One region of the Ruegeria sp. BG9 genome, then DNA from elsewhere that is predicted to be linked to it. Evidence: riboswitches for the same ligand, from Rfam matches in the RefSeq annotation. Region 1 holds a riboswitch; each other region holds the start of a gene.
What was found. A riboswitch is a leader RNA that binds a small molecule or an ion and turns the genes downstream of it on or off. The one in region 1 is predicted to bind cobalamin.

Region 1 (7,204 bases):
GTTCGCGCGGCGGACGCGGCCATCATGGTACGCGAACTGACCTATGCGACTGCACAGGCTTATGGCGAACGGGCTACCTATACCCCTATTCGCGATGTCGCGAGCGTTGGGAATGGGGTTCATATCCATATGAGCTTTGTGGACGATAGTGGCGCGCCGCTGACCTACGCCGAAGACGGGCCCTGCGGCATGTCGGACCTGACGAGCGCTTTCGCCGCCGGAGTTCTGAAATATCTGGATGCGATCCTGGCTCTGACAGCGCCTTCGGTGATCTCCTATGAACGCCTGACACCGCATCGTTGGTCTGCGGCTTTCAATAATCTGGGTTTCCGCGACCGCGAGGCTTCCTTGCGGATTTGTCCGGTGACCGCAAAAGACCCAGCCTCAATCGCGGGGCAGTTCAACATCGAATACCGTGCGGCGGATGCTGCAGCTTCGCCTCATCTGGCGCTTGCTGCGGTTGTCATGGCCGGGACGCAGGGGATCAATGAAGGGCTACCCGCTCCCGTTCCAACCGAAGAGGATCTTTCGCTTTTGGACGTCGCAGAACTTACCCAAAGAGGGCTGGTGCGCTTGCCTCAGACTTTGGAAGATGCGCTCGACCGGTTCGTAAACAACTCGGTCGTGACCGGCTGGTTCCCCGAGGGCTTTGCCGAGCTGTACCAAGCCCACAAACAATCCGAGATCGCGACAACCGCACATCTGGACACAGACGCACGCTGCCGATTGTACGAAGAAACATATTGACCTGAGCGGCTGGTCTTGCGGAAGCTCGTGGAATGCAACCTCTGGGGCGTCGGTCGGATAATCTCGCGCAGCATGACGCGGTGCAGGCTGTTTAGCTCAGGATAGGGATGGATCATGAACCGTTCAGAAACCGATGCCATCTTGAATTTGCATAGGCTGGCTTTTGGCGAAGCAGAAGGTGACGAAATCGCTCAACTCGCCGAAGATCTCCTTGAGCATCCGGAAACGATTTCAATCAGCGTAAGGCGTGACGGGCAGATCGCGGGCAATGTCATGTTCACCCCGTTAGTTTTCCAGGATCACCCAGACGTAAGATGCTATCTTCTGGCACCCTGCGGTGTCTCGCCCGAGCATCAAGGCCGCGGTGTTGGCAGAGAGATGATGGAGACCAGCATCAAGCACTTGAGGTTCATTGGAACAGACGCTGTCTTCGTGTTGGGCGTGCCGACATTCTACCCCTTATTCGGGTTTGTTCCGACCGACAAAGAGACGCCATATCCGGACCTTCTGACGATCCCCGAGGCATGGATGACGCTTGAGCTCACTGCAGGATCGGTTGAAAAGCTGGGGGGCAAGACACTTGCGATTGCGCCCTTTATGCACGCGCATTTGTGGGACACATCGCAACACGGGTGAATTCGGTTTTCTTGTCCTTGCCTCAAACCACGGACTTGTTTCAGGTTTCCATTTCTGCTGGGCATGTCTGTTTTGTTTCTGGAAATGTCGCAAGGCTTTCAGCCACGAATCCATCCCCGAGTAGGTTGCGCATGTGAGGTGCTGCTGTCTGATTCTCAGGCGGCAGAGAATTGGGAAGCCGGTGCAATTCCGGCGCTGCCCCCGCAACGGTAAGAAAGGTCAGGTTCGACAGGTGACCACTGGGACGAGGATCCCGGGAAGGTGTCGAGACCGGGCGCAAGCCCCCTTCAAGTCCGGAAACCAGCCTTGCATATATGTCAAACCGCGGGTGGCGGTGGGGGCACAAGTTTCGGACGTGATCCTCGCACGGCTCCGGACTGGCCTCTTATGTCATCTGCCCAAGCTGAGCCGCGGGCGCGGCAGGAGAGCCAGAAGTGAGCAACGTTCAAAGCCTGTTGGCGCGTCGAAACCCGGCCTATGCCCTTGAACAGGCGTTCTACACCGATCCAGATGTCTTTCAGGCCGATCTTGAGGCAATCCACTACCGTGACTGGCTATTTGCCATTCCGGCATGTGAACTGGTGAAGACAGGCGACTATGTGACCTACACTGTCGGCGCATACCGCGTGATCATCGTGCGTGGTGCGGACAACCAGATCCGGGCGTTCCACAACACCTGCCGCCATCGCGGGTCGATCATCTGCAAAGCGGCCAAGGGCAACTCGCCCAAACTGGTTTGCCCCTATCACCAGTGGACCTATGAGCTTGATGGCTCATTGTTGTGGGCACGTGATATGGGCCCTGATTTCGACCCCAAACAACACGGGCTGAAAACCGTTCACTGCCGGGAATTGGCCGGGCTGGTCTATTTCTGTCTTGCAGATGAAGCCCCCGATTTCGACACCTTCGCCAATAGAGCACGGCCCTATCTGGAGCCGCATGATCTAGGCAACGCCAAGGTCGCCTTTGAAAGCACGATCGTCGAAAAGGGCAACTGGAAGCTGGTTTGGGAAAACAACCGCGAGTGCTATCACTGCGGCGGCAACCACCCTTCGCTGTGCCGGACCTTCCCTGATGATCCCTCAGTAACCGGTATCGAAGGGGGTGAAACCCCGGCCTTCATGCAAGCTCACTTTGACCGTTGCGAGGCTGCGGGAATGCCGTCGCAGTTCTATCTGCATGATGACGGGCAATACCGACTGGCGCGGATGCCGCTGAAGGAAGGGGCGGAAAGCTATACTCTGGACGGCAAATCCGCGGTGCGCCGCTTTCTGGGCCGAGCGCCTTTTGCGGATGCAGGGACGTTGCTGAAGTTCCACTATCCCAGCACATGGAACCACTTCCTGGCCGATCATTCGATTGTCTTCCGCGTCACTCCGGTCAGCCCGACCGAGACCGAAGTCACCACGAAATGGCTGGTCAACAAGGATGCAGTGGAAGGGGTCGATTATGACGTCAAGCGCCTGACCGAAGTTTGGATGGCCACCAATGACGAAGATCGCCGCGTGGTAGAAGACAACCAGATGGGCATCAACAGCCCGGCCTATGTCCCGGGGCCGTATTCGGGGATCCAGGAATCCGGTGTTCTGCAATTCACCGATTGGTATTGCAGCACCCTGGCGCGCCATCTGGCACCTGACACGATGGCGGCGGAGTGACGGAGATGAAAGATCTGAACGCTGTTGCCTCGATCTGGCAGGATGACGAGACGCTGGAATGCGTCTCGGTCGTGCCCGAAACGCCAAACACCGCGAGCTTTACGTTCCGCGCCCCTTCCGGAGCCTTGTTTGCCTACCATCCAGGTCAGTTCCTAACGCTCGAGATTCCGGCGCCGGGGCAGCCGGGAGGCGTTGTGCATCGGACCTATACGATATCGTCATCCCCATCGCGTCCACGGTCCATCACGATTACGGCCAAGGCGCAACCGGACAGCATCGGCACTCGCTGGATGCTAAACAATCTGCAGCCAGGTATGCGGATGCGGGCGATTGGCCCGGCGGGCCTGTTCACCAATGCTGAAAGCGCCGCCGCCAAGTATCTGTTCATCTCGGCGGGTTCGGGTATCACGCCTATGATGTCGATGACGACCTGCATGTGGGACGAAGGCCGCGATTTGGATGTCGTCTTCATCAACTGCGCCAAACGTCCGTCCGAGATCATCTTCCGTCAACGGTTGGAGCAGATGGCAAGTCGGACGCCGGGTTTGGATTTGAAGTTTGTTGTGGAGGAAGCTGACCGTTACAGCCCCTGGACCGGCTACCAGGGTCAGTTTAACCAGCTGATGCTGGGCCTGATGGCCCCAGACTATCTGGACCGTGAGGTCTATTGCTGCGGTCCGGAGCCGTTTATGCAGGCTGTCCGTGAAGCTCTGTCGGGTCTTGGCTTTGACATGGACAACTATAATCAGGAAAGCTTTGGAGCTCCGGTTGAGACCGAAGCGGATCAGCCCGATCTGGATGATATCGTTCCTGACGATGACAGCGCCGCCGAAATCGTGTTTGCGACCTCGGGTGTCACCGCCAAAGTTGCCGAGACAGATACGGTTCTGGTCGCCGCACGTGCGGTTGGATTGAACATCGCCTCGGGCTGTACGTTTGGCGTTTGCGGCACCTGCAAAATCAAAAAGACCTCGGGTGAGGTTCACATGGTTCACAACGGCGGTATCTCCGAGGATGACATAGCAGCAGGCTACATTCTGGCGTGCTGTTCAAACCCGATCGGCAAGGTCGAAGTTGAGGTGTGAACGGGAAGTCTCAGGCTGAAACTGCAGAGCGGCTACGGCTGCCTGCGGTTTCAGAATTTCAAATATTTGTATTAATATCATGCACTTGTCGTCTCTATGCTCGCTTAAGGAAGCATGGGTGGCACAGGTTTGCTCACGGATAGTTGATTCTATTCGGCAACATTCACGTGATTGCTCAAATTCTGTCTCTTTTCCGCCGAAATCTCCCCTGATAAAGCGGGTTAAGTACTGGGTGGGGTGTTGATAAGTGCGAGCAGGTATATGAGAGCCGGATATAACGGTCGTGTAGCCATTTCATGGAATCAAACTGAGCTTGATGGGCTTGAGGCAGCGCCTTTGGCCTTTTTGGCGGTCGGGTCCGCATGGTCCTGGCGTGGTCAGGCGCTGGTGTTGGGCGAAGTGGCGGAGCAAAATCTTGAGCAACTGGGAAATATGGGCGCGACCCCTGTGCGCACCCGCGACGCGTTTTCAGCCCCGCAAGAGATCTCGGGAGAGTATTGCGGTTCGGTCACATTGACCAATGGGGCGCAGCGCTTTTCGGCAGATTTGGTTATCACCGATGACGAACAATGGCCGACTCTGGTGTTCAACACTGGCTGTCCCCCTCGGGATCAGGATTTCTGGATTAGCGAAGTAACGCATGCCGGTGTCGACCTGCAGAGCGTACCGCAACCGACTGCACAGGTGTTGGCGTTTCCGGGAAAATCCGCGCCGGGTTTCTTTTCATAGGTTTGGTTACCTAGCTGGCGCTGAACCCGTTGGCCTAAAAACCCTTCAAGAAATTTAAGCAGGGCCGTCGGGACGTGTTGACTCTGACAGTTCTGCGGATATAAGCGCGACTTCATTGGTGTTGGTGGCCCCCGCAAGGGGATGCCTGTCATGGGGGAAACCTCAAGAGGACAACGCCCTTTATAACCCGGCACCGCGCCTGGTCTGAACTGGAACTGCCCGGTCCGAGCGGAGACGCTATTTCGGCCCGAAAAGTGGGAACCGGTTTTCGGATCAAGCTGAAATGCCACTTTAAAGGAGATCAGCCGTGACCAAACGCACGTCTGCCAAGTACAAAATCGACCGCCGGATGGGCGAAAACATCTGGGGTCGTCCGAAATCCCCGGTCAACCGTCGTGAATATGGCCCCGGCCAGCACGGCCAGCGCCGCAAGGGCAAACTGTCGGACTTCGGTCTGCAGCTGCGCGCCAAGCAGAAGCTGAAAGGCTACTATGGCGACCTGACTGAGAAGCAATTCCGTCGCATCTACGCCGAAGCTGAGCGAGTAAAAGGCGACACCGGTGAAAACCTGATCGGTCTGCTGGAGCGCCGTCTGGACGCCGTTGTATACCGCGCCAAGTTCGTACCGACCGTCTTTGCTGCACGTCAGTTCGTGAACCACGGCCACGTCAAAGTGAACGGCAAGCGGGTCAACATCCCGTCCTACCGTGTCAAAGAAGGCGACGTGATCGAAGTGCGTGACAAGTCCAAGCAACTGGCAGTTGTTCTGGAAGCTGTTGCTCTGGCCGAGCGTGATGTTCCTGACTACATCGACGCCGACCACTCGAAAATGACCGCGACCTTCGTACGCGCACCGGGCCTGAGCGATGTGCCTTACCCAGTCATGATGGAACCGAACCTGGTTGTCGAATTCTACGCGAAGAACTAATCTTCGTTGACATTCCAGATTACAAAGGCCGCGCTTTCAGCCCGGCCTTTTTAGTTTCTAAGCTATGCATTTTGACCCGATGTCCTGACGAGGTGGCACTCCGAATTTGCGCGAGTATTCCCGACTAAACTGGGTCGGGCTTTCATAGCCAACCTCAAAAGCTGCTTGCGACACACTGAGCGAACCGTGCGACAATAGCCTGCGGGCTTCCAGCAGCCTGAGGTCTTTTTGGTACTGCAGTGGAGAGGTGGCTGTTACCGTTTTGAAATGGGCGTGAAAGGCAGAAACGCTCATGCCAGCGCTTTGTGCCAGATCGCAGACGGGCAGGGCTGTTCGAAAATCCGCGCGAATGATGTCTATTGCGCGCGCGATACGGCTGGCGGCACTGTCGCGCCATAGCATTTGCCGTAGCATGCCACCGTGATCTGCTTGTAGGAGTCGGTAGTGGATTTCACGGCTGATCATCGGTGCGAGAATTTTTGCGTCCGTAGGGTTTTGACTGGCGTGAAACAGGCGAGCCATGGCGTCAATCAGATCGGGCGAAGCTTTTGACGCAGCAAGGCTTTGGACTGTTTCAATTTCAGCAGGTTCTGAGCCGACCGAGTCGTAGAGACCGCGTAAGATGGACAAGTCCAACGAGAATACGAGGCCGACATAGGGCTTTTCCCGACTTGCTTCGGTGACGGCGGCCAAAACCGGAAGGGAATGGCTGACGATCAGAGAGTCGCCTGCTCCGAAGTGAACAAGGCGATCGCCGATACGTGTTTCTTTCTTCCCCTGTAGAACTAGGCAGACAATCGGTTCATACACCTGTGCTTCGATTGACTTCGTTTTGACGTCATGAAGAAGGCCGAAACCGTCCAATGCGGTCGGGTAGAAAGCAGCATCTTCTCCCTGTCCGCCCACAGCTTCGCGGATTTTTTCAACTAAATCATGTTGTGTCATGGTGTCCCCACTGCCTCGTTCAGCCTATTTTGCGGAAGAAGTCAGTGCTAGCCAAAATCTCGACGACCAGAGAATTAGGCAGATATTGAGGAGAATTCGGCAGGCGCATCGCAGTTTTCCAACCTATCTAGAGGTCAGACTAACAATTGCGGAGAATGACTATGGCACAGACAATCCTCATAACTGGCGCTTCATCGGGTATTGGCAGAGTTACGGCTGAGCTGTTTCATAGGCAGGGCTGGAACGTCATTGCCACAATGCGCAACCCCATCAAGGAAGCCGAGCTGACGCAACTCGAGAATATTCTGGTCACACGTCTTGACGTCACCGACGAGGGTTCAATTGCGACCGCAGTTGCAGAAGGGATTGAGCGTTTTGGTCAGATTGACGTTCTATTGAACAACGCGGGATACGGTGCTTACGGCCCGCTAGAGGCCTTCCCGATGGAGCGTATCCGGCGGCAATTCGATACCAAT
Region 2 (7,204 bases), on a different contig from region 1:
AGGGTGATCGGCGTCAGCCGATTGCCCGTGGCGGGCGCGGGAGGGTTTGGTTTTGTATAGAGGTCAGTCTTCTTCGAAAGGATCCCATTCATCTTCGACCTCGGGCAGGGCTTCGGTCTCGACTTGGGCGGCGCGTTGTTCCGGTGTTTCGATCCGGGTGATTTTGGCCTTGGGAAAACTTGCCAGAACGGCCTGAACCAGCGGATGCGCCGAGGCCTCTTCTTTCAGATCCAGTTCCGCTTTATCGCGGATTTCGGCGATCGTCGGAGCGTCGCCATCCGATACAATGGACACCGCCCATCTGTTGCCAGTCCAACGTTGCAGGGCCGATCCCAGCCGTGGTGCAAGATCGGTCGGAGCTTGCGACGATGGGGTGAATTCGATCCGTCCTGGCTGGTAAGAGACCAGCCGCACGCCGTTTTCGACCTCGACCAGAAGCTTGACGTCTCGGTTGTTCCGGATCAGCTCGACCACATGTTCGAAACTTGGGTATCGCGCCAGTGCCGTCTGGGTATCTTGCGCCAAGGCGGCGACTGGTGCGCCGCCGGACCCGCGTGGCGCAGGGGCGTAGCTTGTAGTGGCGCGGGCTTCGACCGGGGCCGCGCCGTTGCTTTGAATGGGCATCCCACCGCCAGGCCCGCCACCGGGGGGAGGAGGCGTATCCTGCAGCCGTTTGATCAGTTCTTCCGGGCTAGGCAGGTCGGCCACATGAGTCAGTCGGATCACAGCCATTTCGGCAGCCATCATGGCGTTGGGGGCGGCTGAAACTTCCTCAAGCGCTTTCAACAGCATCTGCCACATCCGAGTCAGTACCCGCATGGGGAGGGCCTCAGCCATCTGCTGGCCACGGGCGCGTTCATCCGGGGAAACAGTGGGGTCTTCGGCTGCGTCCGGGGTGATCTTCACGACCGAGACCCAATGCGTGATCTCAGCCAGATCACGCAGCACGGCCAATGGATCAGCCCCTTCGGCATATTGGCCACCAAGCTCGGTCAGTGCCCCTGCCGCATCGCCACTTAGGATCATGTCCATGAGGTCCAGAACCCGGCCACGATCCGCCAGGCCCAGCATCGCGCGCACTTGATCTGCCGTCGTCTCTCCGGCCCCGTGCGAGATCGCCTGATCCAGCAATGAAGTCGCGTCGCGGGCAGATCCCTCGGCGGCACGGGTGATCAGAGCCAACGCATCCTCGGCAATCTCGGCGCTCTCAGCCGAGGCGATCTTGCGCAGCAGGCCGATCATATCCTCGGGTTCGATCCGGCGCAGGTCGAAGCGTTGGCAGCGCGACAGAACCGTGACGGGAACCTTGCGGATCTCGGTTGTGGCGAAGATGAACTTCACATGCGCCGGCGGCTCCTCGAGCGTCTTGAGCAGCGCGTTGAAGGCGCTGGTCGACAGCATGTGGACCTCATCGATGATGTAGATCTTGTAGCGGGCCGAGGCTGCGCGGTAGCGAACACTGTCGATAATCTCGCGAATATCATTCACGCCGGTGCGGCTGGCGGCGTCCATCTCCATTACGTCGACATGACGGCCCTCCATGATGGCGACGCAGTGCTCACATTGGCCGCAAGGCTCGGTCGTGGGTCCGCCAGTTCCGTCCGGTCCGATGCAGTTCATGCCTTTCGCAATGATCCGTGCGGTCGTGGTTTTACCGGTTCCGCGAATGCCTGTCATGACAAAGGCTTGCGCGATGCGATCCGCCTCGAACGCGTTTTTGAGCGTGCGGACCATCGCATCCTGACCCACCAGATCGGCAAAGGTTTCCGGGCGGTATTTTCGGGCGAGAACCTGATAGGCGGGGCTGTCTGAGTCGGTCATGTCTGCTCTGGCGGATTCGGAACGTCACCGCAGCGTAGAGGCCCGCGCCGCCCGCGTCCACATGAGTTGAAGAACGATTTTGTTTTGGAAACTGGCACGTCAGGGGTACACTCTTCAGATAGTGAATCAAGCCTAGAGTCAGGATCAACGCTTCCGGGGGGATGCTGTCATGACGAATTTGGTCATTCATGCTTTGCAAGTGGGCGGGGGCACACTTGCCCTAACGTCGATGCCGGGAAAGGGCGGCGACTATGCAGGCGACCTTGAAACGATTGGAGATTGGAGGCCGGGGCTCGTGCTTTCGATGACAACCGACGCCGAGCTGGTCCAGTTTGGAGCCCGCGATTTTGGCCGCGACGTTCAGGGGCGCGCCAGCCGCTGGGTGCATCTGCCGATTCAGGATTTCGGCGTGCCACCGTCAGAGGTTGATGCGCAATGGCCCGATGTTAGTGCCGCGGCGCGGCAGGCTTTGTCTGGCGGAGGGCGCGTGCTTGTCCATTGTCAGGGCGGATGTGGTCGCTCTGGCATGGTGGTGCTGAGGTTGATGATCGAATGCGGCGAGGCTCCAACCCAAGCGCTGGATCGGTTGCGCAAGCTACGCCCCTGCGCGGTCGAAACCGATGCACAGAAGCACTGGGCCACCTTGCCCGCCCGAGCTTTGGCAGACTCCTAAGCCGACAGTTGCAGTTCCGCCGGGGTCGTTTTGCGCGGCGAAATCACTGATGCCTCGAGCATGGCGCAGGGCAGGGATGTCATCGCTGCGCTAGGCAGGCTGCTCGTTTCGGTACCGAACATAAGGTCGGCGTAGCGATCGAGGGTCTCGCTGTCGGCATTAGGATCCGCTCCGCAATAAACCCGCACCCGAGACTGGCTGGCCTGAAACCGGGCGTGGCAGCCGTCCGTGCAATGGGTCAGGTCGCTGCTGCCTTCGATTTCGAAATCCGATGTGGTCGCCGGACCGGCTTGGTCCAGCGCGTCGACCATTGAACGCGCCAGCCGCGCCAGTGCCGGGCAAGTTTTGCCCGTATGTTGGCAGATGGTTGCGGAGAACCTATGTGTCTTCGTCTTCCAGATCATCCTGCGCCCTCCGCGCGGTGGACAGGGGCTGGGATCAGGTGGGGCAGATAGGGTCTGCCACGGCCTGCCCGGACACCCCGCCCGAGTTTGGGTTATGTTGACGATGGCAGGTCTCCTGACTTGCGGGTCATCGCTTTGCCGACCTTCCCGGCCTTTCGGCCAGTGGCTCTTCGACATCGCTCGCCGCTTACAGTTGCGGGGGCAGTCGCGGATTTGGTTCGTCCCGAGCAAGCCGGGGAAAACCGCACCGTGTTCCCTTTTCATCCCGACCTCTTGTGAAAGCCGGGAACCATCGCATCATCGCTAGCGTTCATAACCATCCTGAGTCAAGTTGAACTTTCTGCGCTGCGGAAAGCCGATCCGCAAAGTGGACGCGTGGTCAAGCTGGATCGCAGTTGACTTGCATGGGCTGTCTGGGGTCAAGTTGCAATGTGAACTCATCAGTTCAGTTTCCCGCCGAGGATGCCCATGTTGGATTCAAACCAAACAGTGCTGATCGAAAATGTTCAGATCCCGGTGGGGGATGGCGCCCTGTCCGGGCGGATCTACCGACCCGTGGAGCAGCCCGAGACAGTGGTGGTGGTCAACAGCGCGACGGGTGTTCCGCGTGACTACTACAAGCATTTCGCACAGTGGTTGGCGTCGGATCAGGATATCGCCTGTCTGATCTATGACTACCGGGAATTCGGTCATTCGAAATCGGGGCCACAGCGTCGGTCGAAGATCTCGATGGCGGATTGGGCGTTGCAGGACATGCCCGCCGCGCGGGCCGAGATGCGCCGACGGTTCCCGCTGTCGCAGCAATGGTCAGTTGGTCATTCGCTTGGAGGGATGCTGGGGCCAGTGCAGCCGGATATCGACAAGATTGATCGCATGATCTGCGTCTGTTCCGGCCTTGTGACACTGCGCGATCATCCTTGGCCGTACCGCGCTTTGGCAGGGTTGTTCTGGTACGGGCACGTGCCTCTGGTCGTGCGCAGTTTGGGGTATTTGCCCGGCAAGGCTCTGGGGTTCGGGTCGGACCTGCCGCCTGCGGTCTATTGGCAGTGGCGTAAATGGTGCACCGCGCCGCACAGCTACCTGCCCGAGATCGGAGACACCCTGCCGCATGCCACATGGCAAGATGCTGACACTCCCGTCGACCTGTTTGCATTCACAGATGATGAGATGGTCCCCGAAGCCGCCGTTTGGCGGTTGGCCGAGCTTTATGGGCCGAAAGCACTTTGTCACCTGTTGTCGCCAGGAGAATTCGGCGTTCCGGAAATCGGCCATATTGGTGTGTTTGCCCGCCGCAATGCTGCGCTCTGGCACCGATTGATCGCTTGATGGGGGGCGCCGGCGGACCGGCGCCCTTTTTTTTAATCTCCGCGTCGCGCGGATTTTCCGTGCATCGCGGATCGGACCATTTTGCCGAAAGCCTTGTCGCGGGCCCGCGCCTCGGCCACGGTCTCAGAGTTGCGCTGATCCTCGCGCCTTAGCTTGCGCCAGCGTTCCAACCGATCTGCATCCAGTGTGCCTGCTTCAATCGCCGCCTGCACAGCGCAACCGGGCTCGGCCTCATGCTGGCAATCCGAGAACCGGCAGGTTTGGGCCAGCTCCAGAATGTCCGAGAACACTTCGTCCACCCCGTCGTGCGCGTCGAGCAGGCGCAGGGCGCGCATGCCGGGGGTGTCGACCAGCCAACCGCCATTTTGCATCGGATGTAAGGCGCGAGACGTCGTGGTGTGGCGGCCTCGGGCATCATCCTCGCGGATTGCCGCAGTTGCCTGATCCTGACCGGTCATTCCGTTGGCGAGCGTTGTTTTGCCAACCCCGGATGACCCGACCAAAGCCGCTGTCTGACTCGCCGGACACCATGCCAGAACCTGCTGCAGGTCTAACGCGTCATGCGCGTTGACCGTCAGGACTGTCAAAAACGGTGCCAGCGCTTCGGCCTGCTTGGCGTAGGCTGCGGGGTCCGAGCAGCTATCTGCTTTGGTCAGGACCACGACAGGATAGCAGCCCGCCTGATGCGCCAGTGCCAGATACCGTTCGAGCCGGGGCACATTAAAATCCGCATTGCACGAGCTGACGATGAACAGCACGTCAACATTGGCAGCAATCAACTGCGCCTCGGCCCCAGTTCCGGCAGCACGGCGTTTCAATAGGCTGCGCCGGTCAAGCGGATGCTGAACGCGATTCTTGTCATCGGCCAGCACCCAATCTCCGACAGCAAAGTCGCCGGTAGAGTGACCAGGGGCAAATAGAGATGTTTCACCGGTCTCGTTCATCCCGACCAGACGGTCCCGGTGAACAGCGGTGAGACGAAAAGGCGTAAGCTGCGCGTGCGCCGCGTGTTGCGCAGCAAAGTGAGAGGACCATCCCAGGTCCGAAAGAGTAAAAGACATTGGTTTGCCTGTGTTCAGATATAGCAATCCCATCGGATGGCAGACGCGCATCCGTTGGTGATGTGTTCAGGCAATCGGAGAGTTGGGTTTAGAACCGATCTGCCCGAAGGGAGTTTGCTACAATCATAAAGCCCTCCTGCGGCTGATGGTTTATATAAAGTGAGAGGTTGGACATCGACCCAAGCGGGGCTCGTTGTGGCTGCTTCCTTCCGGACCTGACCAGGTTGGCGAGGCGCTCGCCCGCGCCAACCTCTCAGGGCCTGATATAGGGAAGGGATGTGAAAATGACAACCCGTCACAAGGTTAGTCGTATCCTTTCAAAGCCCTCGGTATCAGGCCCCAGCAATTCCGGGGAGTACGCGCAGAGCTCAGGCAAATACTTCAACGCTCCGCTGCCGGTTCTGAGGATCGTTTTGGCACCATTCAATGGAGTTAAGGAGAACGGGTAAGGAGCCTGATCCAGTGGGTCCGCGGGCAGGCGATCTGACAGGTAGTCGCGTAATATCCCTTTGATATCTCTGGACGGCAGAGGAATGGCCCGGGCTTTTGTGACGAAAGGGAAACGCCCACCACCGCTGGCGCGATAGTTGTTGAGGGCGACGACAAAGTTCTGATCGTCGCGGACTGTTTGCCCGTCAAAGCTCAGGTTGCGAATGCGCTGGGCGGTTGGATCGGTCAAGGCGCCGTTGCTGTCGAACCGCGCCGGGCTGGACAGGTCGATCTGATAGGTCACGCCAAACAGGACGTCAAAATTATACCCTGCCCGGCGGGAATCGGTCAGCTCGGCCTGGGTGTCTGGGTGGATCTGGTTGAAAACACTTGCCGACATCTCAAGCCAATCCCGCAGTTGCGCGCCGGTGATTTCGACGGCCCGCAATTCGTTGGGAAAGACATGCAGGTCAGCGACGTGACGCAGGCAAATCTTACCTACAGACACGTCCGTATAGTTCCTCGGTCCGGCACGTCCGCCGAATTTGTAAGGAGATACCGCAGACAGAAGCGGCAGTTCGGCGAACGCGGTGCCGTTTAGAAACGGGCGCAAACCCGCCGCTTGTGCCGCCGCGACCAGGGCTAGCCCCCGATCCGGCGCGCAGAAGCTGAAATAGCTGTGCAGGCTCTGCGCGGTATGACTGACAGGTTCGGCCATCCTTACGCGCGTGGCCAGATGCGCGGGCTTGAGCATCTCGCACAGGTCCTTGTCTTCGACCTCATCGGCTGTGGCGACCAAGCTGCAGTGGCGATCCGTGATCTGCCAGCGCCCCTCGGGTACCTTGGTCAGGTGCAGGTCTATGACCCCCAGATAAGACCCAGCGGACCCGGCCATGACCACAGGTGTGCCGTGGACCAGACCATTTTCGGCATCAACGCCGTCAAGCCCGAGATGCCCCGCGCCCGGCATTGTCAGGTGCGTGTGACCGGCAACAATCGCGTCAATGCCCTCAATCTCGGCGAGGGGAATCACCGCATTCTCAAGCCCCGGCTGAGTCGTCGATTGCTCCAACCCCGAATGGGCCAGCGCGATGACCAGATCACAGCCTTGCGCGCGCAACGCCTCAGCCGTTCGTCGGGCGGCGGTCAGGATATCCTCGGCAATGAACGTGTCTTTTAGGTGATGCGCCTCCCACATCGTGGTTTGAGGCGGAAGCACTGAAAATACGCCGATTCGGATCGTTTCTTCCTGCGTAATGGACCGGGTCAGAACGACACTGCGCAGCCAAGGCTGCCGGTCGTTCACATGGTTCAGATTGCTGCAAATCACCGGGCAAGGGGCTTGGGTTATTACGCGCTCAAGTACATCCAGCCCGAACCCGAAATCATGATTGCCCAAGCCGATCGCGTCATATTCCAGCGCCTTGAAGGCCTGCATCATCGGGTGCGGGCCATCGTTTTCCACCGCCCAGTCCCCAATCGGCGTTCCT
Region 3 (7,204 bases), on a different contig from region 1:
GCTGACCATACGTGCGTCACACAGGATCGGTGCGCCGTTTTCCAGCGCGGTACGCGCGGAGGATACAAAACCGGGTGAGAAATGGACGAACTCTTCCAGCCCGACCATGCCAGCGGCGTGAATCATCCGAACGGCGACCTGCTCTTCATCGGCCTCGAACCGGGCCAGATCGGCCTCGGACCGGATGGTTGCAAAGCTTTCCTTGTAGATCGCCGCGCCGTCGGTTTCGTAAGTGTATGGCATCAGGTGAAGTCCATCGTCATCAGTGTTTCGGGGTTCAGCCCGCGCAGGATTGGCTCATCCCCCGCACGGCCCTGTTTGACAAGATCAAATCGTCCGTTCTGGCCGACTAAAGTCACATCCGCGGGGCCCATCCGAGCGCACCCTTTGGAACACCCAGAGACATGAAGGGTGCCGGGTACAAGTGGGGCCAATTCGCGCGCGATATCGCGGGTTTCCGCTTGCGCCTGCGGGCATAACGGAGCACCGGGGCAGGCGTCGGTGGTCGTCAGCGGGTCGGTGCCGTCCGTGACAAAACCCGGTGCAGGTATCGCCGCCCCGCCTTCCAGCAGGATCAGTCGCCAAGGGGTGACACGCAGGGCAGAGGCACCGCTGTTGCGGATCAGCGCGTGGAGCTCATTTGCGGGCAATTGCCCAAAGGCTGCACCGTAGAGGCTGCCCAGATCGCAAGCCCTCGGTTGCAACGACGCGCCAATTTGTCCGGGGTCGCGGCCCTGCCATTCCGCAGGCAGACCAAAAGCCGCCACGGCCCGGGCCATGCGGCGGGTGTCTGGTGTGAAGACCTCGGCAAACCATGTGGTCAGAGCAATCAGGTGACTAATAGCCTCTGCCTCCGAGACGACACGTCCTGTCTGAGCCCCATCTGCGCGCAGGATCAGCCCATCGGCGGAACGCTCCACCCGGATATCGGCCGAGTCCGCCGCCAGCAGGCGCTCTGGTCCCGTGTCGATGGCAAAGCCGAACTTGGCCGGTAGCGCGGGCAGCTCACTCAGACGGTCGATCAATTCCTGAGTCAGCCGCGCGGTCAAATCGCCCGGCAGGTAAAGCGGTGAGACCAGAATGTTGCGCCGGACCTCAATGCCCGGCTCCACATCCAGCAGTCCAAGCGCGGACAGTTCGGACAGCAATGCCTGGTGTTCACTTTCCTGCACGCCGCGCAACTGCAGGTTCGCACGGTTGGTCAGGTCGATTGTGCCGTTGCCGAATTGCTGGGCCAGTTCACACAAGCCAAGCGCTTGTGGCGCGGTCAGCCGAGCCAGCCGAGGGCGCACGCGCACCACCAGCCCATCCCCAGACATCATCGGTCGGTGGGCGCCGGGGCACCAACCTTGGACGACTGGTTTTGGGGTGGGCGCGCTCATCCCAGCCCCTCCAGATCCGCCCGGATCGAGTTGCGCCGCGTATTCCACAAACCGGCATCCAGCAAGGCGCGGAACCGGTCCTGCATGGCCTGATGGGCCTGCGGATTGGCCTGCTGCAGGAAGGCATCCACATCTTCATCGCCCAGTGTGGCATCGTGGTAGAGGTCGAACAGATGCGGCGCAACGGTGCCCGACAGATGCGCAAACGAGGCCATGTGATCCAACGTCGCCGCGATCTCGGCCGCGCCCCGGAAGCCATGCCGTTGCATCCCGGCGATCCAGTCCGGATTGGCAGCGCGGGCGTGGACGACGCGGCTGATCTCTTCCGGCAAGGTGCGGGCGCGAGGTTTTTCGGGATTGGTATTGTCCAGATGATACAGCTGCGCGGTCCCACCCGTGGCCTTCTTGGCGGCGGCAAAACCGGCCTCGTGCGTGGCGTAGTCATTGGCCAAAAGCAGGTCTGTCTCGGTCAGGTCCTGCAGGTGAACAAAACTGTCGGCATGCGCCACGCGTTGGGTGATGCCCGCCTTGTCCTGAACGATATTCTCACCCTCCAGCGCAAAAGAGCTGGCCTCAAGCCATGCCTCACCCGCCTGTGCGCGCGCCTCGTCGGTGTACACTTCGGACAGTTGGGTCATGTTAACGCCATAGCTTCCGGGAGCGGGGCCGAACACGCGGGCCGACGGTGCCTGACCGGCATAGGGGTTCCAGTCGGTCGCCTCATCCCGCGCGGTCAACGCGCGGATGGCCTGACCGTAAAGCGCCGAGAGGGTTGGGAAGACGTCCCGGAACAGGCCCGACACACGCAGCGTCACGTCCAAGCGCGGGCGGCTGAGATCGGTGATCGGCAGCACCTCGATCCCCGAGACTCGTTCCGAGCCTTTGTCCCAGACCGGTTTCACGCCCAGCAGGTGCAACGCCATGGCGAATTCCTCGCCTGCCGTGCGCATCGTGGCCGAGCCCCACAGGTCTACTATTAGCCCCTTGGGATAGTCGCCTTCTTCCTGAAGGTGACGGCGGACCAGTTCCTCGGCCAGTTTGACGCCTTGGGCGTAGGCCGCCCGCGTGGGAACCGAGCGGGGGTCGGTGGTATAGAGGTTCCGCCCGGTCGGCAGAACATCCGAGCGACCGCGATAGGGGGAACCGGACGGCCCGGCCTCGATCCGTTTCCCGGCCAGCGCGTCGATCAGAGCGTTGCGTTCCGCATGGGCCGAAGGCGCGGGGTCGAAAGTACCGGGAACCTCAGGCGCACGGCCATAGATATGCAGCCCGTCGCCGAACTGGCTTTCTTTGATATCGCAGACAAAGCGGTCGATGCGGGTAATCGCCTCGGCGGTGCAGGTGGCCTGATCGAGACCCAGATCGCTTTCCAACCCGATGGCTTGTGCCTCGTCGCGGATATTTTCTTGCAGGCGGTCACGGCGTTTGGGATCAAGCCCGTCTGCGTTCGAGAACTCATCAAGCAGAGACTCCAGACGTACCATACGATCTGGGGTGCCGCTTTCCTTCATAGGGGGCGGGATATGGCCCAGCGTCACGGCCCCGATCCGACGCTTGGCTTGCGCGGCCTCGCCTGGGTCGTTGACGATGAAGGGGTAGATCACTGGCAAGTCGCGGATCAGCGCCTCGGGCCAGCAATTCGCCGACAGAGCAACGGACTTGCCCGGAAGCCATTCCAGAGTGCCATGCGCGCCGATATGGATCAAAGCGTCTGCGCCCAGCCCCTTGCGCAGCCACAGATAGAAGGCGACGTAGCTGTGACGCGGGGTGCGAGACAGGTCGTGATAGTCGTCATTGCGCAGCTCGGGTGTGCCGCGTTCGGGCTGTAGAGCAACGAGCGCGTTGCCTCGGCGCAGGGCGGTGAAGTGGAACGCGCCTTCAGTAAAAACCGGGTCGTCTTCGGGCTTGCCCCAAACGGTTTGGAGATCGGCCCGCAGTTGCTCAGGCAGGTCAGCTAGGGCTGCCTGATAATTTTCCAAAGACCATGAAATGCGCGCGTCCAGCAGGGTTTTCGCAATCGGCTCAGCCGGTGCGGTGCTGTAGCCCTCGGCCTGAAGATCGGCCAGCATCGCCTCGGCCGAGGCCAGCGCGTCGAGGCCCACCGCATGCGCCATTTGCCAGTCCTTGCCGGGATAGGTCGACAGCACCAGCGCGGGCACTTGATCTACCTTGGGCTTGTCATGCAGATTCAACCAGCCGGCGACGCGGTCGATAATCGCTTCGATCCGCTCTTGCTCAGCCCGGTGGGCAAAGCGGGAATATTCCAGATGCGGATCGCGCTTGCCAGGCTCCTTGAACGAGGCAATGCCCGCCGAAATACGCCCGTCCACTTCGGGCAGCACCACATGCATGGCGAGATCGGCGGGGGAGAGGCCGCGTTCCGCCTCGGCCCAAGCCTTGCGGCGGGACGTGGCGAGGGCCATCTGAAATACCGGCACGCCCGCCGCGTCCAAAGGGGATGTACCCGACGAGCCTTTGCCTGAGAAGGAGGTGGCGTTGATGATCGCCGAAGGCTTCAGAGCGACGATGTTGTCACGCAGCCATTCAGCGGCGGCAGGTGCTTTGAGCGAGGGCGCGAATAGGCCCACCGCCTCGAACCCGCGACCCCGTAAGCTGCGGATCACGGCGGCAACAGGGGCGGTATCTGCCGAGGTTAGATAGGCGCGATAGAACGTGACGACGATACGTTTTGCGTCGTCCGAAAAGGCAGTTTCAACCGGAATCACGCCGCGATCAGGACACCACGCGCCAGATTCGGGCAGGGTTTTAGCCCCCATAACCGGGCCGGCATAGAGCCCCGCCGCCAATGCCATCTGCGCCAAGGCGGCCTGCGCTGCGACTTCACCGCCGGTGTCGCAGAGATGTGCCAGACGCCGCAGGGTCGAGACGGGCAGGGTGGAATACTCATCCAGCCGCGTATCCTCACGCCCGTCGGCGGGCAGGACGGCCAGCGCGATCCCCTTGGCCTGCGCAAGTGACAGAACTTGCTGCAGCCCGTAGGCCCAGTAAGGCACGCCGCCAATCAGACGGATCAGAATGCCCTTGGCGCCCTCCAGCGTCTGTTCCACATAGGTGTCGACTGACAAAGGGTGCTTCAACGCCGTCAGGTTCGCCAACCGCATCGTGGGCATACGCCCATCCGGCCCGCCACCGCGATGCCAGCCCGCCGCGAAAGCGCCAAGGTCGCTGTCCGAGAAGGACAGCACCACCAAATCCGCCGGGCTCTGGCCCAGATCGGTTGGGGTTTCTGTTTCTTCTAACCCGTGGCTTTCGCGGAAGACGACGTGCATTGGTCTTACTCAGCGGCCTCGGTGACACCAGCGAGGATATCGCGGATTTCTGCTTCTCTGATGTCGTCATGTTCGGCGATCACCACCATACGCGAGCGGCGGTCTTCACCGGGCTCCCACGGACGGTCATACTGGTGACGCACACGAGCACCCACGGCCTGAACCAGCAGGCGCATAGGCTTGCCTTGAACGGCGGCGTAGCCTTTGACGCGCAGGATGTTCAGCTCAGTCGCCAGACGTGCGATCTTGGCGACCAGTTCGGCAGGGTCGGACTGTTCCGGCAGATCAACGATGATACTTTCGAAATCGTCATGCTCGTGATCGTGGTGACCGTCGTGATGCGATGGACGGGCGTCCATGTCATCTTCAGCAGCCGCTTCCAGACCAAGAACAACGCGGACGTCCACGGCGCCTTCGGCCACTTCGACAACGGGTAGCGGGCGAGGGGCCTCGGCGGCGATGATCTTTTTCGCTTCGGCCACGCCTTCGGGACCGGCCAGATCAGGCTTGGTCAGCAGGATGATGTCGGCGCAGGAAATCTGATCCTCGAACACCTCGGACAAGGGCGTTTCATGGTCGATCGAGTCATCGGCCAGGCGCTGAGCGTCCACGGCTTCGACATTCGGCGCAAAGCGACCAGCGGCGACAGCCTCGGCATCGGCCAGCGCGATCACGCCATCGACGGTGATTTTCGATCGGATATCGGGCCAGTCGAACGCCTTCAGCAGCGGCTTAGGCAGGGCGAGGCCGGAAGTTTCGATCAGTATGTGATCAGGGCGCGGCTCCAGCGCCATCAGGGCTTCGATAGTCGGGATGAAGTCGTCGGCCACGGTGCAGCAGATACAACCGTTCGCCAGTTCCATGATGTTTTCCGCCGGGCAATCGGGGATGGCGCAGGATTTCAGGATGTCGCCATCGACGCCAACATCTCCAAATTCGTTGACCACAACGGCCAGACGCTTGCCCTGCGGGTTCTGCATCAGGTGTTTAACCAGAGTCGTCTTGCCCGAGCCCAAGAAGCCAGTGATCACGGTGACGGGGAGTTTTTCCAAGTTGCTCATTTCAGGGCTCCAATCGGGGGAATGCGGGCTGCGCAGTTTTTGCGGAAATGTTCAGGGCGCTCACGCCATTTGACCAAGCCGTCCTCGGTCGCGAGGTACTTGGTGGCGCCGTCAACGATCACGTCGACATGGTCGGTTTCGTTCAGGTGCTCATAGACGAAGGTCCAGCGATCCGGGCCGCCGCGCAGCACGATGGAACAGCCCTCGTTGCAGTTCGACAAGCATTCCACGGCTTTAAGGGTAATCCCTTCCGGCAGCTCCGCCTGTTCAAGCGCCTTGTGCAACAGGGTGCCGGGGCGTTTCGCGTCGTCTTCAACGGGCAGCCCGCGACGACAGGTGGTGCAAACCAGCAATTCGACCGGAGCGGTCTCGGTCATGTCTCTCATCCCCCCAAATCCTCATCGTGGGGGACGGGGTTTCATGCGGGTCCCTTGACCCGACACCGGAACACCCCGTCCGGTTTCATCTTCGGGCGCTGGCAGGTCTCCCGGCTTGCGGATGTCAGAGGCGTCCTCTGTCGGATGTCCCGCCTTCCCGGCTTTGCGCCAGTGGCTTGGGCACCCTCTCCGGTCACGGTCGCGGGGGCGGCTGCGTTTGGCGGAAAACCCGTTGACGCATTCCCTTTTCATCTGTTCTCACAGACACCAACATGAGGCTCATGCGGCACGCACCCGCAGCTTGTCAAGCGCGATGCAGCTCAGACCGCTGCGGCACGTTGAAAAGCGACCTGCCAGCGTCGCTAGGCGGCATGAACAGGGCGCTGATGCATGGTCGCATGGCCTCAAATCGCAAACGGAGGCGAAATCCATGAAAGTAGGTTTTATCGGGCTTGGGAATGTGGGCGGCAAGCTGTCAGGGTCATTGCTGCGCAATGGAATCGACCTGACGGTTCATGACCTGAGTTCCGATCTGGTTGAGGGTTTTGTCGCGCAGGGGGCCAAAGCGGCTAAAAACCCGGCCCAGATGATGCGCGATTGCGATGCCGTGATAACCTGCCTGCCGTCGCCAGCGGCCTCGGACGCGGTGATGCAAGAGATGTTGCCAGAGGTTGGTCCAGGTAAGATTTGGATGGAGATGTCCACCACCGACGAGGCTGAGGTCAAGCGATTGGGGGCATTGGTTCTGGAGCGCGGAGGGGCCGCAGTCGATTGCCCTGTTTCGGGTGGCTGTCACCGCGCGGCGACGGGCAATATCTCGATCTTCGCTGGCTGCGATCGCGATACGTTCGAGCGTATTTTGCCTTTCCTGACCACCATGGGGCGGCGCGTTCTGCACACCGGAGAGCTCGGCTCGGCCTCGGTTCTGAAGGTACTGACCAATTATCTAGCCACGGCCAACCTAATCACTTGTGCTGAAGCGTTGGTCACCGCCAAGGCCGCCGGGATGGATTTGAACACCACCTATGAGGCCATCAAAATCTCGTCGGGGACATCGTTCGTGCACGAAACCGAAAGCCAGGTGATCCTGAACG
Region 4 (7,204 bases), on a different contig from region 1:
GGGCGACGTGGCTGGCGAATTCGGGGATCATGACCAGATCGTGGACAATCATCACAACCGTCACACCCAACTCGGCGACCAGAGACAGCATGTGCCCTTTGGCATCCGGGTCTAGGTGGTTGGTCGGTTCGTCCAAAAACAGCAGCGAGGGGTTCTGCGCCAACGCCCGTGCGATATGGGCGCGCTGGCGCTCTCCACCCGACAGCTTTGCCATCTGTTTGCCCGCAAAATGGGACAGTTCGGTGGTGTCGAGCACACGCTGCAGGTCCGCTTGAAGAGCCTCGGCGGATTTGTCGGCCCTGATCGGGATTTGCCCAAGGGCCACATAATCGCGCAGTTGCAGCCGCCCGTCGGGCATTTCCTGCTGGCCGACAACGGCAATTCGTCTGGCCCGCTCCAGCGACGACAGTTTCCGCAGGCTTTGCCCCTGAATACGCACATCGCCTAAAGCCAGCTTTGCGACACCGCACAAGAGGTTGAGCAGCGTCGTTTTGCCTGCCCCGTTCGGGCCAGCGACGGCCAGGATCGCGCCTTCCTCAAGGGTAAACGAGGTGTCGCGCAGCAGCACGTCGCCGTTCAGGGCGTAGTATTCCAGATTTTCAGCGACCAGAAAGCTCATGCCATGTCCTCCGGTGGCAGGCAGGGCATGCGCGACAGGGTTTTGGTATAGAGCGCCAAAGGACGGGTCGAGGCGCTGGTCCAGCCATCCTCGCTGTCCCGGAATTGATGGGCGAACTCCGCCAAAGCGCTCAGATCGGCAGGGGTTTGAATATCGCCAAACAGGTATTGCGCCTTGCCTTTGGCCTGCAGTCCGACCGTCATCGGGCGGTTGCAACCGGCCATGCAGTCGATCAGGCGTGTAGAGAACCCCTCGGGCAGCTGGCTATCCAGCGTTTCCTTCGCCGCATGCGCGGGTATCGGCCCATTGCAGGTGCCGCATATCAGGACGAAATGGTCAGCCATGGCACGGGTCGCCAACTTGAACAAAAACCAAGTGAAGGCAAAAGCCATGAATTGCATTAGCACGCGGATGTGCCATCGAGCCTCCTTCCGGGACACCCCGCCCCGGGTTGGTTAAACTGTGATGGCAGGTCTCCTGACTTGCGGGTCGTTGCTTGGCCAACCTTCCCGACCTTAGGGGCCAGTGGTTTTGTGGCGTCGCTCTCCGCTTACAGTTGCGGGGGCAGTCACGGCATTGGCCCTTGGGCCGCACCGTATTCCCATTTTCATCCCTCAGACACAGGCCGTCGGGAACCATCCAGAGCAGCTAGTCTGCTCACGCTCCTATTGTCAAGCGCCGGAATCTCGCTATCGGACCACGCGCAGGGTCGGCCTGCGGGCGGGTTGGGCCGGTCCGACGCTATTGGTCGGGAACTGGCTGGCTAGGGTCAAACCGGCCTTTATCAGGTGCGCGTCCGGGTAGCCTCCGGTCAATTCGTTCAAGGCATCGCGTGCCGCCGGAGTTTCGTCGCGGCGCATGTGATGCAGCAACCGCAGCAGGGCACATTCGTCACATGTCAGTTCTTGCCGTGTTTCAACACAAAGCGGGTCGTTGAAGGCCAGACCCAGAGGGCGGGTGTGAAGCGTGGCCTTGACGACTTTGAAGACCAGATGCGCCAAAACCAATCCTTGGTCGCGCCCCCAGTGTTCGGTTGCGACGGAAAAGGCATGTTGCCACGCCTGCGTTTCCGGCTGTGTTAAGCTTAGGATGAAGTGCCGCATGACAGGGAGCATACCGCGTTCGAAACCGTCAAAATCGGTTAAGGGCAGTGTGTGGTTAGATGCCGAGTGTTTCATGCGCGTTCCCTTTTGGGTTTGAGGGATTTCGCAACCAATGGGTGGACGTTTCGCGGAAGGGTGCAGGGTTCGACCGGTGTTTCAGGACGCGGTGATGCAGCGCGGACGGAAAAGCTGAGATCATCCTCGATCGCCTGCCTCAGTTTTGGTTTCAATGCGCAGCCATGGCGGCTGGCAACGGCGTCCATGGCCAACAGGTCGGCGAGGGATTTTCGCATGTGAGGTTATCTTTCGGTCGCAAAAATGGGACCGGGCGATGATTCCAAGGAATCTGACTGGGTCAGTCGTTAACTGACTAAATTAGTCAGAAAATGCAAGCGCGAAATTCTTAATGAAATCAGTAGTCGGCAACCAACAGGAAATCCGGTGCCGTGTCTTCTTCGATTGTTGCAAAGCGCGGGATCGGGTCTTCAAATACGTTGTCCGTCCGGTCGTCATTCACGGTTGAGACTTCGCCAATCAAGCAATCCCCACCTTCCGCCCAGAAGGCATGCCAGATGCCGGGCATCAAGGTCACGCTCTGACCTGGCTTCAAGCGCAAATGCTCTCCGGGCCGTATGGTGACAGGGCAGGCATCGCTGGGAACGGTGACCGGGGTATCGCGGTCGACACCGCCATCGGGGTCCGAGGCATAGATTTCCATAACCAGATCGGCGCCCCCACGGTTGATGATATCCTCGGCTTTGACGATATGGCGATGCATCGGCGATAGCTGTTTGTCGCGAGAGATCAGCAGCTTTTCGGCATAGAGCATACCGCGTCCCCGGCTCAGATCGCTGACGTTACCGTTGCGCAGGGTGAACAGAAACAACCCAAGCTCATCGAACTTGCCTTGACCGTAATCGGTGATATCCCAACCTAGCCCATGGGCACGAATACTGTCCGCCTGGGCGCTGCGCATCTGCTCAGGTGTCCAATCTGCGAAAGGTGGCAGAACGGCACCAAATGAACTGATGAATGCCTGGGCTTCGGTCTTGATACGGTTGATTTCGGATCGTTTCATCTCAGACTCTTCGTAGGGCTATATTTCATGCGACCAGGGCGGGTTGGCTCCGGCGCGTGAGACGGTCACAGCAGCCACCTCTGCGCCCAAGGTCAAGGCGTCGCGTAGCGCGTCTGGGGACAGTGCTTTCAAGCCGGGCTTTGTCAGCTTGCCAGCCTGTTCCAGCGACGCCAAAACCCCTGCATTGAACGTGTCACCCGCGCCAACCGTATCAACAACTTGCACCGGTTTGACAGGAACTGAGACCACCGCGCCGTTGGCCAGATAGCCCGAGGCGCCCTCACTCCCACGGGTGACGATGACCGCGGAGGGGCCTGCTTGAAGCAGCAAAGGGACTTTCTGATCGTGGTTTTCCGGGCCGGGGACGATCCAGTCCAGATCCTCATCCGAGACTTTGACGATATCGGCCTGTTCGATCATCTGGTTCAACCGCGTGCGGTAGCGGGTCTGATCCTGTATGAAACCGGGTCGGATATTGGGGTCCAACATCACAGCACAGTTCGTGCCATGTTGCGCCAGCATCGCGGCATAGGCATCCGCGCAAGGCTCACAGGCAAGGCTGATGCCACCAAAGTACAGCGCTGAAACCGCGGGGAGTTGGCGCGGCATGTCCTCTGCACGTAGCATCCGACCCGCAGTGTTTTCATCGACAAACGTGTAAGTCGCGTGGCCGTCCTTCAGTTGAACAAACGCCAGCGTGGTTGGTCTGTCCGAGGCAATCACATGTGTCGTATCCACGTGGCTGGCCCGCAGGTCATCGGCCAATTGATGCCCGAACATGTCCGAGGACAGGCCAGTCAGCAGCCCAACGGGCGCGCCCAACCGGCCCAAAGCGATAGAGGTATTAAATATAGCTCCGCCGGAATGGGGAACGAAACCGTCCCGCCCGGACAAAGTCGGTTCGGCAATCATGTCGATCAGGGCTTCTCCGCAACACAGGATCATCCCACATCCTCTTCCAAAATACGCTCAGTTATCGCTGAAGCGCATTTTTACAGAAGTTGTTAGCGCCAACAATGCCAAATTCGGCCTGTTCCGAGATATAAAGGTTCATCGACTGCCGCAACTCGCTGAAGCGCCCGCCTGCATTGAACGCGTTACGGAAGGTTTCGCCAAACATCCAGCGGTTTTTCTCGGCGACGCCGCCTACAAGGAACACGCCACCGGCAGGCATCACGGTGACGGCCATGTCACCCATCAAAGCACCCAGATGGCTGATGAACAAATCTGCGGTGCGACCGGCGATCGGGTCTTTGCCGTCGCGTGCGTCCTGCAGAATATCTCGGGCGGTGCGAACCGGAGGCTGAGCTTGCCCGGCCGCCATGCCGGCGGCCTGATACAGGATTGGCAAGCCGGTTCCGCTGAGGAACATCTCAGCCTCAAGCACAAGGCTGTTGTCGAAAAAGCATTCGGGTGCCAGATCGCGGGCGGCTTCGAAGATATCGACCTCATCCCGCGTGCGCGGGGACAGGCCCACATGGCCGCCTTCGCCTGACACGGTGTGGAAATGCCCTTCCGAATAGAGCAGCGCGCCGACACCCAAACCGGTTCCAGGCCCCACGACCAATCGCGTACCCATCGGCGGAGTGGCAGAGCCTTGCAGTACTGATACCTCAGCTTCTGTCACTTCGGCCACGGACCACGCTGCTGCGGTGAAGTCATTGATCACATAGGTGTTGGCGGCCCCTGTCGCCTTGGCCAGCGCCTCCTCGGACAGGTCCAGATTCGCGTTGGTCAGTTGGATGCGCCCGTCGCGCACCGGTCCGGCCCCAGCCGCTACAACGGCTTGTGGCGCGGTGCCAATTTCATCGCGTATACGATGCAACGCGTCCAGCAGATCGGGCAGGGTGCCCGTCGGGTGTTTGTGCAATGCGGTCAGCTTACCATCAGAGACAATGCCCAGACGCGTATTCGTACCGCCTATATCGGCCACCAATGTCCAATGTGGTCGCAAAGAGCCAGACGGCTGGCGATAGGCCTGTCGTTCGGTAGAGCCCTTGGAAAGTGCGGCCTTTACAGCCGCGAAGGAGGCTTTGGGCCTACGGTTCAGCGTCTCAAAATCCACGTCTACCAATCCAAACCGTTTTTCATAGCCATAGGCCCATTCGTAGTTGTCCAGCAAAGACCAGATGAAATACCCCTTCACGGGCACATCCGCAGCCAAAGCCTGTTGCACCGCCGTCAAGTGATCGTCCAGATAGGCGATGCGCTCATCGTCTTGCTGGCGCTCGGCGCTCGCCATGCCGTTTTCTGTAACATAGATCGGAAGATCACCGGTATAGTCTTCTGCGGTTCTTTTCAGAAAACGGGTCAGGGCGTCGGGGTCGATCTCCCAACCCATCTGAGTTTTGGGCAGAGGGCCGGGCACTTCGGTCAGGCTTGGCCATGCACTGTCTGCCGAGGTGATCAGCTTGCGGGTGTAGTAGTTCAAGCCGCACCAATCGACCGGTGCCCCGATTGTGTCGAAATCATCTTGCCAACCCTCGGGCAAATGAGGCTCCAATCCCTGCAGCACGTTGTCGGGATAGGCTTTTTTAAACACTCCGCCCAAAAAGAACCTGTTGTAGATCCCGTCATAGAGTGCTGCCGCGCGTTGAGCAGCAGCACTATCATCAGCGGGCTCCGCCCATTCGAGGTTGAAGACAGCACCCAGATTGGACATGCCCAAACTACGCATTGTTTGAATTGCGCTGCCATGGGCCAGAAGAACATGATGCATCGCACGTGCGGCCGCGCGAATATCACGCAAACCCGGCGCATGGTGGCCTTCGAAATGGCTGAGCCAGCTGACGCACCAAGGCTCATTGATCGGCGCGACCGAATACATGCGGTCTCCGATCCGGCCCATGATCACTTGGGTGAAATCGGCGAACCACCCGGCGATATCCCGATTGCGCCAGCCTCCCAGATCTGCAAGTGCCGAAGGCAACTCCCAGTGGTAGAGCGTCGCACAGGGGCGGATGCCACGTTCAAGCAGCGCGTCCGCCAGGCGGTCGTAATAGTCCAGCCCGGCTTGATTTACATGTCCGCGACCTTCGGGCAACACACGCGCCCAACTGGTCGAAAAGCGATAGCAGTCAAAGCCTGCATCCTGAACCAGATCAAAGTCTTGTTCGAACCGATTTAGGTGATCGCAGGCGAGTGCGCCATTTTCCGCGCCGACGACATTGCCGGGGGTGGCCGCGAAACTGTCCCAATGCGTCCGGCCCGCACCGCCTTGAGCGTGGCCTTCGATCTGGTAGGCGGATGTCGCGACGCCGAACAGAAAGTCGCCGGGGAAGTCGTTGCGTGTGTATTTCATCATCGAACCCCAGTAGGCGCAGGCCCGGTTGACCGCCCGACGACCAACTCGGCCTCAAGCAACCTCGTATGTACCGGTGAAGACGGAGACTTGATCCGCTGGATCAGCATCTCGGCCGCCATTTCGCCAGCGTCCCGAACCGAGGACCGCGTTGCAGTGAAGATCGGCACATCCTGTCCGTTTTTGAGATAGGAAAGATCATCGTCATGGGCGATGACCGAAATATCTCGCCCCATCTGCAGCCCGGCTTCTTCTAGCGCGCGGCGCACGCCTATGGCTGTGATCATCGACGATGCCAGTATCGCAGTCGGAGGTTCCTCGATGTGCAGCATCTGATGGGTTTCCCGGTGACCATAGACTTCGGTCATTTCGGCGCTGCGCATTAAGGCGGCATCCGGCGTCAGCCCGGCCTGCTGCAGGGCGTCCAGATATCCGGCGCGACGGCGTTGGGCAAAGTCCATATCCTCCAACCCGTTGATCAGGGCGATGCGACGGTGGCCCAGATCAATTAGAAACTGCGTCGCGCGCTGGAACGAACTTTTGTTGTTCACATCAATCCAGTCATATTCGGCCTGCACGCCGGTTGAGCGGCCATGAACGATGAACGGCACCGCCATGCGCGTCAGAACCTCGATCCTTGGCTCGTTGACCTTTGGACCCTGCAGCACGACACCATCGACCGCCCCGCGTTGGAACAGGTTGCGATAGGCCGCCTCGATCGAGGTGTCATCGGCGTTGGTGAACATCATGTCATAGCCATGCTCGGCATATGTTTTTGACGCTCCGGCGACGAAATCGCCGAAGATCGGGTTCACCATTTCATGCCTTGATGAGCTGGGGATGACGTGACCGATGACCATGGATTTGCCCGTCGCCAACCCCTTGGCGCGACTGTTGGGGCGGTAGCCATGTTTAGCAGCTGCAGCCTCGACCCGCAGACGTGTTTCAGCGTTGACCTCAGGATAGCCGTTTAGTGCCCGGCTGACCGTGGTTTGCGAAAGACCCAGTGTTTTAGAGAGCTGCTTGAGGTTCATAGGTAGTCAAAGCGCCTTCAAATCGAAGGCTTTACTGGTGAGGTCCTGTTTTGTGCGCCGGCCAACCTG

Region 2: it holds a riboswitch for cobalamin, as region 1 does, so the genes downstream of both, ACR0I8_RS09370 (hypothetical protein) here and ACR0I8_RS16810 (aromatic ring-hydroxylating oxygenase subunit alpha) in region 1, are expected to answer to the same signal.
Region 3: it holds a riboswitch for cobalamin, as region 1 does, so the genes downstream of both, ACR0I8_RS03320 (DUF1636 domain-containing protein) here and ACR0I8_RS16810 (aromatic ring-hydroxylating oxygenase subunit alpha) in region 1, are expected to answer to the same signal.
Region 4: it holds a riboswitch for cobalamin, as region 1 does, so the genes downstream of both, ACR0I8_RS11040 (DUF1636 family protein) here and ACR0I8_RS16810 (aromatic ring-hydroxylating oxygenase subunit alpha) in region 1, are expected to answer to the same signal.

What each region holds. Positions count from the first base shown of each region.
Region 1 is NZ_JBQFSY010000009.1:182,570-189,773, reverse strand. It holds gene ACR0I8_RS16820 (glutamine synthetase family protein) at 1-747, shown strand, start outside; gene ACR0I8_RS16815 (GNAT family N-acetyltransferase) at 862-1,383, shown strand; cobalamin riboswitch at 1,503-1,706, shown strand; gene ACR0I8_RS16810 (aromatic ring-hydroxylating oxygenase subunit alpha) at 1,818-3,041, shown strand; gene ACR0I8_RS16805 (hybrid-cluster NAD(P)-dependent oxidoreductase) at 3,047-4,126, shown strand; gene ACR0I8_RS16800 (hypothetical protein) at 4,388-4,855, shown strand; gene rpsD (30S ribosomal protein S4) at 5,163-5,783, shown strand; gene ACR0I8_RS16790 (AraC family transcriptional regulator) at 5,841-6,728, opposite strand; gene ACR0I8_RS16785 (SDR family oxidoreductase) at 6,890-7,204, shown strand, end outside.
Region 2 is NZ_JBQFSY010000004.1:331,146-338,349, forward strand. It holds gene ACR0I8_RS09360 (DNA polymerase III subunit gamma/tau) at 64-1,821, opposite strand; gene ACR0I8_RS09365 (phosphatase domain-containing protein) at 1,991-2,494, shown strand; gene ACR0I8_RS09370 (hypothetical protein) at 2,491-2,898, opposite strand; cobalamin riboswitch at 2,987-3,206, opposite strand; gene ACR0I8_RS09375 (alpha/beta fold hydrolase) at 3,367-4,224, shown strand; gene rsgA (ribosome small subunit-dependent GTPase A) at 4,257-5,285, opposite strand; RNA gene ffs (signal recognition particle sRNA small type) at 5,443-5,541, opposite strand; gene ACR0I8_RS09390 (bifunctional 2',3'-cyclic-nucleotide 2'-phosphodiesterase/3'-nucleotidase) at 5,581-7,204, opposite strand, start outside.
Region 3 is NZ_JBQFSY010000001.1:653,376-660,579, reverse strand. It holds gene ACR0I8_RS03340 (precorrin-8X methylmutase) at 1-243, opposite strand, end outside; gene cobG (precorrin-3B synthase) at 243-1,382, opposite strand; gene cobN (cobaltochelatase subunit CobN) at 1,379-4,672, opposite strand; gene cobW (cobalamin biosynthesis protein CobW) at 4,678-5,733, opposite strand; gene ACR0I8_RS03320 (DUF1636 domain-containing protein) at 5,730-6,110, opposite strand; cobalamin riboswitch at 6,194-6,397, opposite strand; gene ACR0I8_RS03315 (NAD(P)-dependent oxidoreductase) at 6,424-7,204, shown strand, end outside.
Region 4 is NZ_JBQFSY010000005.1:319,315-326,518, forward strand. It holds gene ACR0I8_RS11035 (ABC transporter ATP-binding protein) at 1-619, opposite strand, end outside; gene ACR0I8_RS11040 (DUF1636 family protein) at 616-963, opposite strand; cobalamin riboswitch at 1,070-1,274, opposite strand; gene ACR0I8_RS11045 (hypothetical protein) at 1,309-1,797, opposite strand; gene ACR0I8_RS11050 (hypothetical protein) at 1,794-2,015, opposite strand; gene ACR0I8_RS11055 (D-lyxose/D-mannose family sugar isomerase) at 2,135-2,800, opposite strand; gene ACR0I8_RS11060 (carbohydrate kinase family protein) at 2,819-3,745, opposite strand; gene ACR0I8_RS11065 (glucokinase) at 3,774-4,733, opposite strand; partial or broken gene ACR0I8_RS11070 (GH1 family beta-glucosidase) at 4,800-6,101, opposite strand; gene ACR0I8_RS11075 (substrate-binding domain-containing protein) at 6,101-7,135, opposite strand.